4 regions of the Paenibacillus sp. M-152 genome follow, and region 4 is predicted to be linked to each of the others. Evidence: riboswitches for the same ligand, from Rfam matches in the RefSeq annotation. Region 4 holds a riboswitch; each other region holds the start of a gene.
The links. A riboswitch is a leader RNA that binds a small molecule or an ion and turns the genes downstream of it on or off. The one in region 4 is predicted to bind cyclic di-AMP.
Positions count from the first base shown of each region.

Region 1 (4,090 bases), 1.5 Mb from region 4:
AGACACGTGCATCGTTTGCAGGCTACCGTATGGTGTAGAGAATTTAACCCTCTTCATTGATATTAACGACCTCATCCTCAAAGCGGCCGATATTGTCATTGGAGCCGATAATGACCATAATATCGTCTGCTTTCAGCCGATCCATAGCTGTCGGCGCGATCAAGATACCATTCGCCGTATGAAGTGCCACGATGCTGCAACCAAAGCGGGTACGAGCATTTAATTCTGCTAACGTTTTGCCATTCAGACATGCAGGCACATTGAGTTCCACAATGCTGTATTCCTTGGACAGCTCCAAATAATCGAGCAGATTAGGCGTGACCAGCTGATGCGCTACCCGAATACCCATATCTCGTTCCGGATAAATGACTCGGTCCACCCCAAGCTTCTCTAACGCACGCCCATGCAGTACAGATATAGCTTTGGCTACGACTTTTCTCACACCCAGCTCCTTCAGCAAAATGGCGGTCAGGATGCTTACCTGAATATCATCACCAATTGCAACAATGCCGCAATCGAAATTACGGATGCCCAGTGACCGCAACGCATCCTCATCTGTAGCGTCCGCCACGACAGTATGTGTCAGGATCTCACTCATACTGTCTACAACATCCTCATTCCGATCAATGCCCAGCACCTCGCACCCCATATCCACCAATTGCAAAGCCAGGCTTGAGCCAAACCGTCCCAAGCCAATGACTACAAACTGCTGCGTTTTCATATCTACTCGAAAACTCCCTTACCCTATAATTATTTTACCTTCTGGATGACGATACAATTCCTTACCCTTTTTCGGTCCCAGTGCATAAGCTAGCGTGAGTGGACCCAGCCTGCCTGCAAACATCGTCAGAGTAATCACCAGCTTGCCTACAACTGACAAATCAGGTGTAAGCCCCATAGACAGCCCTACTGTACCAAATGCAGACACTGTCTCGAACAAGATCATTAGAAAATGATGATCTTCGGTTGCGGACAGAATCATCGTCACCCCAATCACGAACAGCAGCCCCAGCAAGGTAATGGTCAAAGCCTTATAAATTCGTGCCTGCGCAAGTCGGTACCGGAACAACACAATATCTTCCCGTCCCCGCAGCATCGAAAACACCGCTCCAATGAGCAGGGCAAATGTAGTGGTCTTAATCCCGCCCCCAGTGGAGCCAGGCGAAGCTCCAATAAACATGAGTATGATGATAAAAAACTGCGTAGCCTGCCGCAAGCCTGCAATGTCCAGCGTGTTGGCACCTGCGGTACGTGGAGTAACGGACTGGAATAAAGAACCCAGCAGTTTACCACCCCAATCAAGCGAGCCAAGCGTCTTTGGATTCGTAAACTCAAATACAAAAATGACGAGCGTCCCGACGACAATCAGAGCAGCTGTCATGCTGAGTACCACCTTGGTATGTAAGGATAATCTCTTACGCTTACGATAATCTGCCAGGTCTGACATCACTACAAAACCAATACCACCCGAAATAATGAGAAACATGGCTGTAAAATTAACAATCGGATCATATACATAACCTGTCAGGCTGCGAAATTCACCGAATAAATCAAAACCAGCATTATTAAACATGGAAATGGCATGCCAAATTCCAAAATAAATCGCCCTGCCGACAGGCATATCAAATGACCAGCGAATCGAAAAAATAGCTGCACATACGCCCTCAATCATCAGCGAGTACCATAGCACCTTGCGGATCAATCCAACAATTCCTTCGACAGAGGTCTGATTCATCGCTTCTTGCAAAATAAGGCGCTCCCGCAAGGAAATGCGACGTTTGAACACCAGCGCGATCAAGGTAGCCATGGTCATAAAGCCAAGACCACCGATCTGGATCAGCGCAACGATAACGATTTGACCAAAGGTTGTAAAAAAGAGCCCTGTATCCTTAACGACAAGTCCGGTTACACAGGTCGCGGATGCGGCAGTAAACAAAGCGTCTATAAACGCAAGTGGTTTTCCTGTTGTATTAGAGATGGGCAGCATTAACAATAAACTACCTATTAGAATGATAATGGCAAAGCCTGCAACGAATATCTGCGGTGGAGAAAGCCGAAGCCAGCGTGCATTGGGATTCATCTATTCATCACTTCTCTCCTAATCCTTAAAACTATAAAAACAGTGACTTAATACGGTGTAAGCCCGCTACGCGTTCCATTTATCTTCCGATCGTCGTTGCCCCTGATTTTTTTGATTTTCCAAACCTTAAGTAGCTATAATTAGCATTCCCTGAATACAGGAAGAATGCATGTCAAACACTACTCGGCTCCCTGTGCTATTGGCGAGCAGCAGCGAAGGGGGCAGAATTGTTCTGAAGAAGCGAAGCGTTTGCCTTTATCTCCGGATTTTAACCATTAAAGGGTTTATACAATCAAAAAAATCCGGGGATAACAGCAATCGAAGGAATAATCTGAACCCGCAGCGGTCTAACCAATCCAAACACTTTTATACACACAAAAAAAGACACCGGAAAACCGAGTGCCTGACTTGGTTCCTGTCCACAGCCTACGAGGTTAGCTGACGGATTCGGACAGCACAGTATGCCCTATTTACACTTCCGGTCCATCAGGATCGGCTGTAAAATTCACCCCAGTAACATGGTTCCCCCGTTTTCTCATAGAAATTCGGCTTAAATGTATATCATTACCCATATATTTCATAGGCATTGCCTCAAGATTATAATCCTTCTCTATCCAGATCACAAAACCGATTTCGCCGAAAAAACGTGAAATTGGCTTTAATTCGCGAATAGACATCGGTTAATCACAGCTTATCTAATTTTATTAAAACTTTAAAGTGCTTTCACTCTGTTTTCATGAATATCGCTGGTCTGTTGGCGGGAACCTGTGCAGTATGATATCTTTAATGGATGTTCTTATTTACAGATTAAGGAGGAAACTCATGAATCCTATCGGGAAACCGGTCGTGCTCACGGCCAACTTCAAAAAATTAGGCTTGCTGGGCGGGGTTGGCCTGATTTGCTTTTTTATCTTTCAATTGCTTATTCCCTCGCTTAGCAATCCAAGTCCGGAATCATTGATGAATGCAAAGGTCATCAGCAAACAAGAAGCGGTCATACACGCCCTGGACTTCGCCCGTTCCGAGCTGGGCTATACGGAATCACAGCCAGAGAAGCCCGTCGTAACCTATCAGGCTGAAACAGATTTGTACGGTTATTTATCCAGAGAAAAATTGGTTCAAGAGTACGATCGTACATGGAAAAAAAATTATCCATATGAAACCTTTCGGGTTGATTTGCCTGACTCCTCAGCGAAGGGCAAGCTGCAAATTCATGTGGATTTATCCACTGGGAAGGTCGTTAGCTTTAAACGGATCACCTCCAGCACCAATTACACACAGGCTGATGTTTCTACAGATGAACAAGCACAAAGCAGACTTGTACGTGTAGCTGAGGGTGACATGACGCTCGAAGCCAAGGAACAGGCTGCAGCAATATGGATCAAACGCTTTGGCTTTAAGCCATCTGAATTGAAGCTCGCGACCACTGAGGGGGAAGGTGGATTAAAATATACCGTGGACGGAAAGAAAATCGGCGCCTCGGTACTTACGCTGGCTTTTACTTTTGAAGACGGGGTTGTTCGCTCGTTTACCCAAAGCTTTTCGGCCCCTTCGTCCTATACCGACTATGTTAAAAAGCAAACATACTGGGCGAATTGGATGACTTATGCGGGTTATGCCCTATTTAGCTTTGTCCTAGGCGTACTTGCCATTGTGTATGCGTCACTCACCCGACGACATACTTCATTTGTGCGCGGTATTATTCTGTCCATTGTATACTTTATTGCTAGTATAGCTGGGACAATGAACATGCTACCTTTATTGCAAGCTGAAGCAGGCAGTAAGGGCATGCTTATATTTCTTATGGTATTCCAGGTTGGTGTTACCTTCTTCATGGCTGTAGCTATCTATTTCTCCTTGGTAGGCGGTGACGGGCTTATGCGTCAGGTTGGACTAAATGCATGGCCACGGGCCAAAGAGCCAGGCTACGGACTGTATGTGCTTCGCAGTATGTATGTTGGTTACTTGTGGGCCTTCATTTTACTGGGCGTACAATCCATTTTGTTCTTT
Region 1 is NZ_CP034141.1:4,723,776-4,727,865, forward strand. It holds gene EGM68_RS20640 (LysR family transcriptional regulator) at 1-38, shown strand, start outside; gene EGM68_RS20645 (potassium channel family protein) at 44-721, opposite strand; gene EGM68_RS20650 (TrkH family potassium uptake protein) at 740-2,080, opposite strand; cyclic di-AMP (ydaO/yuaA leader) riboswitch at 2,489-2,641, opposite strand; gene EGM68_RS20660 (CPBP family intramembrane glutamic endopeptidase) at 2,903-4,090, shown strand, end outside.
Region 1: linked by a shared signal. The riboswitch ahead of EGM68_RS20650 (TrkH family potassium uptake protein) and the one ahead of EGM68_RS13795 (3D domain-containing protein) in region 4 are both predicted to bind cyclic di-AMP.

Region 2 (4,090 bases), 2.8 Mb from region 4:
GATACATCACCAAAGGATGTGCAGCAGCGGGTACTTCGAAATCAAATTGGCCTGGCACGTGAGCTCAACATGCCAATTGTTATCCATAACCGGGATGCACATGAAGATATTGTGAGGATTTTACGTGAGGAAAAGGCGGGCGAGATTGGCGGAGTCATGCACTCCTTTTCTGGGAGTTGGGAGACAGCTAAAATGGTGCTGGATATGGGTTTCCACCTTTCCTTCGGCGGGCCCATAACGTTCAAAAATGCCAAGCAGCCAAAAGAGGTGCTGGCCCAGGTACCGTTGGACCGTCTGCTTATTGAAACGGACGCGCCTTACTTGACGCCTCATCCGTTTCGTGGGAAGCGAAATGAGTCGGCACATGTGAGATTGGTGGCAGAGGCAGCTGCCCAAATTAAGGGAATTACGGTGGAGGAATTGGTATCCATTACGACCCAAAATGCCTTGGAACGATTTGACATTCAGTGAAAAAGCGAAGAAATCAATCAAAATAAAGAGATAGACGGAGCTAATTATGATTTTGTTGCAGGAAACTCAAGAATATTACAATTTTTTAACCGAATATTTTGAAAAATGTACTTGAAACCTGCTTTACAACATGCATGGAAACAGGATATCATCTTTTCAGTGAATTGTTGTTGAGTGTAAACATCAACAAATCATTTCATGAACCAGTCTCGCTGAGTCCCTTTTACAGGGAACGGGGGAACCGATATGGCTTACAGTACGTCCGGCGTATGTGCAAGAGATATTATCTCTTCAGTAGCCGGCTCGACCGAAATTCATTTCCTGGATGGGATTGAACAGGTAGAGAAGCCGTATTTCGATTTCTTTCTGGGTCTTCGGGGTGAATGTGAAGGCGACCGCCATGAGCGGTTGACCTAAGCTAGGGCGACTCTCTACGTCCGAACCCGACAGCTAACCCCGTAAGCGTAACAAGAGAGAAGCCATCTCGTGCATGAGTTTTCCCGCATATTCACACATGTCGGAAGCCACGAAAGAGCTCTCTAGTCTCTTTCTTTGGCTTTTTTTGTTGTGAATAAAAGAAAATCTGTCATCATACTGTGGTTAAACAGGGGAGGACAGCATGCCGCGAAGACGGGTACATGGTGCAGGACAGTCGCAGTACGGGCTTGTCTTGTAGAAAATCTGTTATAGTCACGTCAACGATCAACTATGTCTTACTCCAGACGGCGGGCTATGTAAGGAGGACGGAGGAAATGGGCATTTTCCGAAAAGAGGAGACCCATGAGTCACGCTCATCCAGCATGTCTTACGTATTACGTTGGAAGCAAGAGAATGTGCGCCAGGCTGCTTTGGTTGCTATTTTTCTAATCGCACTAACGATTATGATTTCAATTCTGATGTACACGCAATCTAAAAAACAAGTCTTTTTTGTCATCGATGGTAAGGCATCTGCGGTAGAAACCCGGGAATCCAAGCTCCAAGATTTGCTCAATGAGCATTCTATTTCACTTCAGCCGCATGATACAATTTCCATGCCGCTAAACGGGGCAGTACAGGATGGGGATCGCGTAGTCATTAAACGTGCCAATCAGGTTAAAGTATCCTCAGGCAATGAGACGAAAAAGCTGTACACAACAGAAAATACAGTAGAGGGTGCCATTCGCACTTCGGGCTATAAATTATCATCAACGGATAAAGTTTACCCTGCGTTGGATGCCTCTGTTTCAGCTAACATGGACATAAAAATCGTCCGTGTGAAGAAACAGCAGGTCGAACAGAAAAAACAAGTGCCTTATCAGGTCATCAAAACGGCAGATCCAAGTCTCTATAAAGGCGATAATCGAGTCATTCAAAGTGGCAAATCGGGTGTGGTAGTCCAGCATGTTCAAAAGGTATACCATGATGGAAAATTGGTGTCCAAACAGCTGGTCAACAAGGAAGTCGCACAAAATCGTGTGGATAAGGTAATTGCGGTAGGGACGAAGAAAAAACCGGTCGTTCTAGCTGCTTCCATCGGCCCTAAAGATGCGGTTAAGGCTACAAAGGTTAGTTCGGGCAGTGCTGTCCGTAAAGCAGGTATTAATTTTAATTATAAAAAAGTTTTACAAAATGTCTCCATGACGGCGTACTCTGCCCAGGAGCCAGGTATTGGTACACGTACCGCCTCCGGCACGCGTGTCACGGAAGGACGCACCATCGCTGTCGATCCGAATGTAATTCCCATCGGCTGGTGGGTGTATATTGAAGGGGTAGGCTTCCGCCGTGCGGAGGATACCGGTGGCGCGATTAAAGGCCACAAAATCGATGTGTATTATGAGAGTTTAAGCCGGGCTAACCAATTTGGTCGTAAGCACGGTAAAACCGTATATGTTATCGGACCTGTAAAGCCGGAAATCAACTAAAACAGGTTGTGTATGTTGAGGACAATGCGATAGTATTAACAACATAGTTATGCCATGCTAAGAAGAGGATATCCTCTTCTTATTTTGTTTTCAAAAGCAGGGAAAGATAATATATGTTGCTGTATAGCAGTGGAGGGAAACGAAGATGATCAAGGAAGTGATCGTGGTGGAAGGCCGGGATGATACGGTAGCCATTCGCCGTGCTGTCGAAGCAGATACGATAGAAACTGGCGGTTCAGCCATTAATAAAATGACGCTGCGGAAAATTGCATTGGCACAGGAACGGCGGGGGGTCATTATTTTAACTGATCCCGATCATGCAGGGGAGCGTATCCGTAAAATTATCGCCTCCAAGGTCCCCGGCTGCAAGCAGGCTTTTATACCTGAGGCAGAGGCGACACGCAAAGGGGATATTGGCGTGGAGAATGCCTCCCCGGAAGCCATCAGACACGCTCTCGCGCGGGTACATACGACAGTGGAAGGCGCCGAACCGCTGATTGAAATGGCGGACCTGATTGACGCTGGACTTATTACCCACCCCAATGCTGCTGCACGCCGTATGGCCTTGGGGAATGTACTGGGTATTGGCTATTGTAACGGAAAGCAGCTACATAAGCGGCTCTCTGTCTTTCAGATCAGTCGTGAGGAATTTGCCAGTGCGCTGGCACAAATCGAAAGTGAAGGATTGTGATATCCGTATGACAGGGATTCAAGATATAGCAACACCGCGGCGTACGAAGGAAATTATTCAAAGGCACGGTTTTTCGTTCAAAAAGAGTCTGGGACAAAACTTTCTGATTGATCAAAATATTCTGAGCAAGATCGTAAATGCTGCCGGATTGGATGATACAAAGGGCGCGCTTGAGATCGGTCCGGGCATTGGAGCTTTGACCGAGAAGTTGGCACAATCCGCTAAGGCAGTTACCGCTGTTGAGATTGACCAGCGGCTGTTGCCCATTCTTGAAGAAGTGCTGGCCCCTTACGAGCATGTAAAGGTTCGCCATGGAGACGTGTTAAAGCTGGATTTGCGTGAAGTGTTTGCAGTCGATTTTGCAGACGTGGGCAAAGTGAGTGTCGTCGCTAATCTGCCGTATTACGTCACTACACCGATTCTGATGCGTCTACTGGAGGACAAGCTTCCTTTGGAGAATATCGTCGTTATGATTCAAAAGGAGGTGGCTGAGCGCATGGCTGCGTCTCCTGGTACGAAGGATTACGGCAGCTTAAGCATAGCCGTGCAATATTACAGTGAGCCTGAGTTAGTCTGTACGGTGCCGAATACAGTATTTATTCCGCAGCCGAATGTTGATTCGGCAGTTATTCGGCTGCGTGTACGAGAAGTCCCTCCGGTGGAAGTGGTGGACGAGAAGCACTTTTTTGAAGTGGTTCATGCCGCTTTTGCCCAACGCCGTAAAACCATTTCAAATAACCTAAAAAGCCGCTTCTTCACCAAAGAGAACAGGGACACGCTGGAGCCGCTGTTGCAACAAGCTGATATTGAGCCCTCCCGTCGAGGGGAAACGCTGAGTATCGAGGAATTTGCGCGTCTGAGCGCCGTGCTATTGGAGGCTGGTATATCCTAAGTTGGAACCAAACTGTGCATTCACCCATACGATATAGGAGGGGTGATACAGTGTGATGAGTTTAGGAGACTTGGTCGTTCGGAAATCGTACGGCGGTGATGTCACGTTTCGCGTTGAAGACATCCAGCGGGATAA
Region 2 is NZ_CP034141.1:129,162-133,251, forward strand. It holds gene EGM68_RS00610 (TatD family hydrolase) at 1-471, shown strand, start outside; cyclic di-AMP (ydaO/yuaA leader) riboswitch at 672-952, shown strand; gene EGM68_RS00615 (resuscitation-promoting factor) at 1,224-2,372, shown strand; gene rnmV (ribonuclease M5) at 2,518-3,063, shown strand; gene rsmA (16S rRNA (adenine(1518)-N(6)/adenine(1519)-N(6))-dimethyltransferase RsmA) at 3,071-3,955, shown strand; gene yabG (sporulation peptidase YabG) at 4,011-4,090, shown strand, end outside.
Region 2: linked by a shared signal. The riboswitch ahead of EGM68_RS00615 (resuscitation-promoting factor) and the one ahead of EGM68_RS13795 (3D domain-containing protein) in region 4 are both predicted to bind cyclic di-AMP.

Region 3 (4,090 bases), 1.7 Mb from region 4:
TTATCAATAAGGGCGATCCGCCAACCGTCATTCTGCTGGATGGCTGCATACAGACTTTTGATGGCCATGCCGTCAAGGGTTGTAATTTGAGGATACCAATCGTCTCGCATAAAATGTTTCAGATCCTGTAGACTGTTCAAGTTTCCGTTACGGAAACGTTCATCCAGTCCGTAGAAACGGGTAAAACCACCAATGGGTAGGGAAGGGTCCAACAACAATGCGTAGTTTAGCAATCGGTTACCTTTATGCAGGATGGTTCGCCTCCTTGAGGTGAATATTTGTGTCAGTTTATTTGACTCTAATCTTATTTATATAATAATAGTTCAATTATTTATGTAATATATATTTACACTTTGAGCTCTTTCATGTCAAATTAAATAATTTTATTGCTTATATACGTTATATAAAGTTACACTAAAATAATTATAATATTATTGTTTACAAATTGTTGCTGAGAGAGTATAATAAATCTGTTGCCTCAATACATTATGACATGCGGTCGTGGTGGAATGGCAGACACGCTATCTTGAGGGGGTAGTGGGCGTACGCCCGTGGAGGTTCGAGTCCTCTCGACCGCATTATGTGTAATACCCAGTTGAAAAAGCATCCTGACACGTTTTACGTGAAGGGGTGCTTTTTTCGTTAAATATTTTTCGTTATATCATTCTGTTACAGAAGCGGTCATATGGACAGCGGACCGCTCGTTAACTGTAATGAAGAAAGATGTCAGTTTTTCCGCAAAAGCTTCTCTATATCTCCTATAAGCTTATCTGGAGTGGTTTGCGGCGCATAACGCTTAAATACGTTACCTTCTCGTGTAATTAAGAATTTAGTGAAATTCCATTTGATCGCTTTGGAGCCTAATACTCCCGGAGCAGTGTGGGTCAGGTAGCGAAATAGAGGATGTGCCTGATCACCGTTGACATCTGTCTTGGCGAACATGGGGAAGGTCACACCGTAATTGATTTGGCAAAACTCAGAGATCTCCTCGCTGGAGCCCGGCTCTTGTTTGGCGAACTGGTTGCTGGGAAATCCCAAAATTTCGAGCCCCTGTTCATGATACTGGTCATATAGCTCTTGTAGCGCCTTGTACTGGGGGGTTAACCCACATTTGCTGGCAGTATTCACGATAAGTAGAACTTTCCCTTCGTATGTGGATAACGGAATTTGTACCCCTTGTAGGGTCTGTGCATCATATTTATATACGCTCATGATATCCCTCCTCATTCAATATTCTGCAATTAAATTGTAAGCAACTCAACAAGGGGTTGCAAGTCCGGAAGAGTATACGGGCATTGGACCATTGTAAAATCGTCTTTTGTTCAAAACGGTAAATCGCACTTCAAATGGAGCTAATTGAGGTGTTTCTTCTCATAAAAACGGGTTCAATCGGTAATTATCTGGCACGTATAGCGTATTTTCTTTCCTTTTTGCAAATAAGGAGTAACTAAGCCATACCCTACGCCAATATTGACATGCCTTTCATTTTCAAAAAGGGGTGAAATACAGAGTTTTAAAGAGATACGAGAAGCATAGATGCCTTGTAAGCGTTATTCTTAATCTCCTATGCTCTAAAGGGTGGTTTATAGCCCCGCCGTTGAGCTTTACAGTCTTCCTTGCACGGGTGTATGATTCAAGACGTAATTTCAAATTAACACCAATGAAGCAACAACGAATTGTCTAAAGCGCTGAATTTTGCAGTTGCAAAAACGGGGGAACCAACGAGTATGTACGGCTTTGAAAGCCGTGTGTCTCATGGGGTGAATTTTCCGGTCAAGTGCCGTAAATAGGGCGACTCTCACGTCCGAATCCGACAGCTAACCTCGTAAGCGTACAGGGAGAGGCAACAAACCGCCGTGTGCAGCCATGGTTTATTTTATCATGGAATGTATGAAGCCGGAGGAAGCCTTTTTCCTTCGGCTTCTTTTTGTTGTCTTTTTATACCGGGAGAGGAGCTACTGATGGAAGGTCGGTTAATTATTGTCACTGCACCGAATGAAGCGGGCAGAAGTTTTGTGAAATTGCTTATGTTCAAAAAATTGGCGTTTGCAGTTCTCACAAATAGCACTCAGGAGGAACGACAGCTCAAAAAAATGGGTGTGGAGCACATTGTGCGCATCAATACGATGCAAGCGGGAAAATGGAATTTTCCTAGTAAAGAAATTGGGAGTGTGTATTTGTTCGAAAACAGCTTGAATTTGACTTGCCGTTTCCTGCAAATATGTCGGCCACTAACATCAGAATCGATCTATGTTATAACGCACGGCTGTAATCCGCAAGGAATTTATCGGGGATTGGGAGCGGACCATGTGATCTACACATTGAACGGAGAGGTGGGTTTCCTGCTGAACGGATAAGCACTTATAACATAGCTGGTTTATGATTTTATGATGGAATCAAAAGGACAATCTGAGGAGCGATACGGAGGATAGGAACATGATGGATTTATACATGCTGCTCGTAATGGCTGTGAGTTATGGAGTGATATTACTGTTTATACGCTGGTGTGATGCGCAGACCTCAAAAGGAGGGCGAAGAGGATGATCGTTGTGCTAGGGCTCACGGTTATTGTGTTCGTGTATTTAATCTACGCACTCCTGAATCCTGAAAAGTTCTAGTCAACTATAGGATCGAGCAGGCGGGAACAGCAGATCAAGAATGAAGCATCAGAGGGGCAGATTTTCGCAAACGTGTGCACTCAATGGATGGTCTGAAGCAGGTCTGTTGTTCCAAATGCAGGAGCATTTTAAGGAGGAATAGAGGATGGAGCTACTGCAAATTGGAATTGTGATCGTCATATTGCTGCTCTTGGTTAAGCCAGTGGGTACCTATATGTATCACGTATTTTCGAATGAACCGAATCGGACGGATCGGATTTTTGGTGGGACGGAAAAGCTGATTTATAAGGCTGTAGGCTTGAAGAAACAGGACAGCATGCGTTGGACCACGTATGCTATGAGTTTCATTGCAACCAATGTGGTGCTTGTGGGGATCAGCTACCTGCTATTGCGCTTGCAGGCTATACTCCCGGGCAATCCGGTTGGAAACAGTAATATGGAAGCATCACTGGCCTTTAATACGGTAATCAGCTTTATGACCAATACGAATCTCCAACATTATAGCGGTGAGAGCGGGCTTACGTATCTGACACAGATGGCGTTCGTCACGATGATGATGTTTACTTCGGCTGCTTCGGGGTTTTCGGTTGCTGCGGCTTTTATGAGGGGATTGACGCGGCGCGGTGAAGGGCTGGGTAATTTTTTTCAAGATTTTATTAAAGCCAACATACGGATTTTCCTGCCGCTTGCCTTTATACTTACGCTGGTGCTGGTGGGACTAAAAGTACCACAGACGCTACAGCCTACAGCGGATATTACGACTTTAAGCGGTACACAGCAGCAGATTGCTATGGGACCTATTGCCTCATTGGAATCCATCAAGCATTTGGGCACGAACGGGGGCGGTTTTGCGGGAGCTAATTCTGCTCATCCTTTTGAGAATCCAAGTCCTTGGACGAACGTACTGGAAATATTAGCAATGTGGGTAATGCCGGCTTCGTTGCCGTATACTTTTGGATTGTTTGCCCGTAATCGCAAGCAGGGCTGGATTATTTTTAGCTCGATGATGGTCTTGTTCCTTATTTTTCTATCCATAACGTATGTGTCGGAGAAGACAGGTAATCCGTTAATCCAGGCACTGGGTATGGATGCATCTCAGGGAAGCATGGAAGGGAAAGAGGTTCGTTTCGGCATTGGACAATCGGCATTATTCACTGCGGTCACAACGGCGGCGACGACAGGTTCGGTCAATAATATGCATGATACACTGACCCCGCTAGGTGGTATGGCTGCTTTGGGAGAAATGATGCTAAACGTCATTTTTGGCGGCAAGGGCGTCGGGCTGATGAATATGCTGATGTATGCGATTCTGGGGGTGTTTATATGCGGTTTGATGGTCGGAAGAACCCCGGAATTTATGGGTAGGAAAATTGAAGGCAAGGAAATGAAGCTGATTGCGATTGCCATTTTGGTACATCCGTTTCTTATTCTTGCTCCAACTGCGCTTGCGTTTATGAGTCATTGGGGATACG
Region 3 is NZ_CP034141.1:1,533,404-1,537,493, forward strand. It holds gene EGM68_RS06850 (urease accessory protein UreF) at 1-233, opposite strand, end outside; tRNA gene EGM68_RS06855 (tRNA-Leu) at 496-578, shown strand; gene EGM68_RS06860 (glutathione peroxidase) at 727-1,212, opposite strand; cyclic di-AMP (ydaO/yuaA leader) riboswitch at 1,677-1,848, shown strand; gene EGM68_RS06865 (hypothetical protein) at 1,962-2,357, shown strand; gene kdpF (K(+)-transporting ATPase subunit F) at 2,541-2,618, shown strand; gene kdpA (potassium-transporting ATPase subunit KdpA) at 2,764-4,090, shown strand, end outside.
Region 3: linked by a shared signal. The riboswitch ahead of EGM68_RS06865 (hypothetical protein) and the one ahead of EGM68_RS13795 (3D domain-containing protein) in region 4 are both predicted to bind cyclic di-AMP.

Region 4 (4,090 bases):
ATACCGTGGCTAAAGGATACACGCTAGACGGTACCGTAACACTTGCCAAGGCAGTACCTGAGGATGAAGGTGCAGAAACTGCCGTAGGTATCCGTAAAGGAAATACTGAATTGCTTGTCTCTGTAAATAAAACGTTGGCTCGCCTGAAAGCGGAGGGGGCAATTGAGAAGTTTTCTACAGAAGCGAGTGCACTGTCTGCCGACAGACAGGTTTCTTCGAATAGCATTGTAGATATATTTATGAAATATCGTAGTCTTTACGCTACGGGTATTGGCTACACTCTGTTGTTGTCTGCACTCGGAGTATTGTTTGGATTCATTATTGGTCTGATCATATCCTTGCTGCGAATGAGTGGTATACGTATCATTGAGTGGTTAGGTACCACATATGTCGAGATCCTGCGCGGTACACCTATGCTGGTACAGCTCATGATCATTCACTACGGAATTGCTTTGACGCTGGGTATCAATTTTACCCCACTCCAGTCGGGTGTGATCACATTGTCTCTGAATAGCTCGGCATATTTGGCTGAAATTTTCCGTGCGGGTATTCAGGCCGTAGACCGTGGACAGATGGAAGCTGCCCGCTCGCTCGGGATGGGACGAGGCAAAGCAATGCGTCATGTCATTTTACCGCAAGCATTTAAATCTATATTGCCTGCTATTGGTAATGAGTTCATTACGATCATTAAAGAATCATCTATTATTTCGACCATTGGGATGGTGGATATTATGTATCAAGCCCAGGTCATTAAGAATATTACCTACGAAGGCTTGAGTCCGTTCGTAATCGCAGCCGCTATTTATTTTGTAATGACATTCAGCTTATCTAAGTTGTTGGGTTTATGGGAAAGGAAGTTGAGAGCCAGTGATCACCGTTAAACAACTGCGTAAATCATTCGGTAAGAATGAAATTTTAAAAGGCATTGATATAGATATCGCCAAAGGTGAAGTAGTCGTCATTATCGGCCCGAGTGGTTCAGGAAAAAGTACGTTTTTGCGTTGTATGAATCTGTTGGAACAGCCAACAGAAGGGGAAATTTTGTTTGAGGGTGAGCCGATTACGGCCCGTGGTCATAATATTAATGCGACTCGGGAGAAGATGGGGATGGTTTTCCAGCATTTTAATCTGTTTCCGCATAAAACAATACTGCAGAATCTGACGCTTGCACCAACGCAGGTGAAAAAGCAGTCGGGGAAAGAAGCGGAGAAAATTGCGCTGGAGCTCCTGCGGACCGTGGGTCTTGAGGATAAGAAGAATACCTACCCGAACCAGTTATCTGGCGGTCAAAAACAACGTATTGCGATAGCACGTGCTTTGGCCATGCAGCCGCACGTAATGCTGTTCGATGAGCCTACTTCTGCCCTTGACCCTGAAATGGTTGGAGAGGTTCTGGACGTGATGAAGAAGCTCGCTGAGGGCGGCATGACGATGGTGATCGTGACGCATGAAATGGGCTTTGCCCGTGAGGTAGGGGATCGAATCATCTTTATGGACAACGGTCAAATTATAGAACAAGGTACGCCTGAGCAAGTATTCGGTACTCCAAGCCATGACCGTACCCGTGATTTTCTTGCTAAAGTGCTGTAAGAAAATGCTTTTATGAAATATTAACAAAGCCCTCTCGTGATGATGTTTCACGGAGGGCTTTTCTCTTTTTGTCACTATATCTCCATATTTTCGTAACAGAAAACGAATTCTTGATGACAAAATTGTAACGAGTATAGTATGATATTTTAGGTTACCAACATTTTCATGCAGATAAGGTTACAAAATTGTGATATTATGCAGTAAGCCAAAACTTACCGGGGCAGCAGCAATGATAATAAATACTCAGGTGCTGGGGTCAAACCATGGGAAGTGCGGGGGACGTAACAACGGCAATGATTCCAATGCATCATAAGATGTTGTGGAATATGCCTAGGGGTGAATTGCACAAGCATAGGGCTTCTCCTGAGTCCGAATCCGACAGCTAACTTCGCAGGCATAACAGAGGAGGTACATATCTTTGAAACATTTAAAACATATTGGACAAACTATGAAATTTGCGGTGCTTGCTGCAGCTATTGCAGGGCTGGCACAGACAGCTGGAGTAGCAGATGCTGCTTCGCTTCACACTGCCAAAGAAGGCGATACCTTCTTTTTGCTTGCTCAACGTTATGGGGTATCAGTAGATGAGTTGACGAAGGCTAACCCGGATATTGCGTCCAACAACATATATGCAGGTCTGCAAATTAAAGTGCCAGACGAAAAAAGTGTAAAGGCGGCTTCGGATTCGAAGCCACAGCTTCTTACAGAGAAAGCACCAGCGAATGAGAAGCCAACAATTGAAGCATGGGGCAAAACATTCAATTACAGTAAAGTAGTTGATGTTAAAGCTACAGCATATTCTGCCGCAGCTGATGAAAATGGCAAATGGGGTGCGGTCGATTATTACGGCAATCCGCTTAAGCTAGGTACAATTGCGGTAGACCCGAAAGTCATTCCTATGGGAACAAAGGTGTTAGTTACAGGTTATTCCCATCCTGGATTGCCAGACCATTCTTTTGTGGCCGTTGCCCGTGATCAGGGCAGTGCTATTACCGGAAAGCGGATTGATATCTTTATCCCTGGCAATAAATCATTCGTGAACGACTTCGGCTTCCAGAATGTGAAACTGTACGTCATTGATAAATAGCATTGTGCTTATGTATGATTTGATTAAACATAATATAAGTTATGTAAACTTGATCTATCATACAACATATAACTGGGACGACTTTTTATTAGGCCCGGTCGTTTATCGCTAAAAAAGGCTGTCTTACAAGCAGAAGCATTCTGCTCGTTAAGGCAGCCTTTTTACGTTGTTGGTATATTTGAAGCTTAGACGTACTGTTATTTTCGTTCCGATGTGTGAAGTAGCCGGGGGACAGTGACAAATTTGTAGCCCTTAGCTTTTAGAGAGTGGATTAGACCCGGCAAAGCTTGGACAGTGCCTTGCAAGTTGGAACTTTGACCTCCACCTGCATGCATTAAAATAATGGAGCCAGGTCCGGTAGCCGGGATCACGTTGCGCTGAATTTGTGTTTTGCTTAATCCCTTCCAGTCTAGAGAGTCCACATTCCAATTGACGATCATGTACCCATGACGACGTGCCCACTGGATTTGAGGCTCCGTGATTTCACCATAGGGTGGTCGTATCAATCTGGGCCGAAAACCTATGCTGGCTTCTAAAATGCGTTCTGTTTTTGTAATCTGGTGGCGAAAACGTTCTGGTGTGGCCTTCCTGAAATCCGGATGAGTATAGGAATGGTTTCCTATAGCATGACCCTCACGGATGATGCGGCGTATGATCCCCGGATGCTTTTCCGCACGGTGGCCGACGATAAAAAAGGTAGCTTTGATACCATTTGCGTGTAATACGTCCAAAACCTGCGGCGTATACCTTGAATCGGGCACATCATCAAAGGTTAAGGCAATTTGGCGGGTGTGCGGGCCGCACATTTTAAAAATGTCCGCATGCTTTTTTCGTAGCATCGCTAATGTTGGAGTAGCTCGATCTTTACTTTGATATACCGAAGTAGCGACAGCAGCTTCCTTGGGATGGGGCGTTCCGATGTTGGGAGGCGTGTCCGCGTGAACGGGAAAACTTGAAAATGCTAGTAACAGTGCTAAACATGGCAACACTCCCCTGTACCGCATTTGTATTCCCCCTTTCCGTGCAGTGGTACCTAGTGGTGCTCTCAGCTATTATGTACCTGTCCTATTAAAATTATGCTGGTGATTGAGTGAAGCCCTCCACGGCTGAAGAGAAGTACATCATGAAGCGGGTATCCGTGAAGATGACGAAGTAAACGTACATATTCTCTTAAACATGACCGAAAACTGAAGCATTTTCGCAAGTTTTAGCCTTACAAAGGATTCGGTATACCGTGACAGCTGGTGTATAATGGGGATGCTATTCATTATGATACATACTTGGAATTGAGGGAAGGATGGATAAAAGTGACCGACTTGTTTACTCCTTATCAATTAAAGGGGCTTTCATTAAAAAATCGGATTGTCATGCCCCCAATGTGCCAATACAGCGTGGAGGCCAAGGACGGCAAAC
Region 4 is NZ_CP034141.1:3,188,378-3,192,467, reverse strand. It holds gene EGM68_RS13805 (ABC transporter substrate-binding protein/permease) at 1-881, shown strand, start outside; gene EGM68_RS13800 (amino acid ABC transporter ATP-binding protein) at 868-1,590, shown strand; cyclic di-AMP (ydaO/yuaA leader) riboswitch at 1,829-2,002, shown strand; gene EGM68_RS13795 (3D domain-containing protein) at 2,009-2,677, shown strand; gene EGM68_RS13790 (polysaccharide deacetylase family protein) at 2,875-3,681, opposite strand; gene EGM68_RS13785 (NADH:flavin oxidoreductase/NADH oxidase) at 3,985-4,090, shown strand, end outside.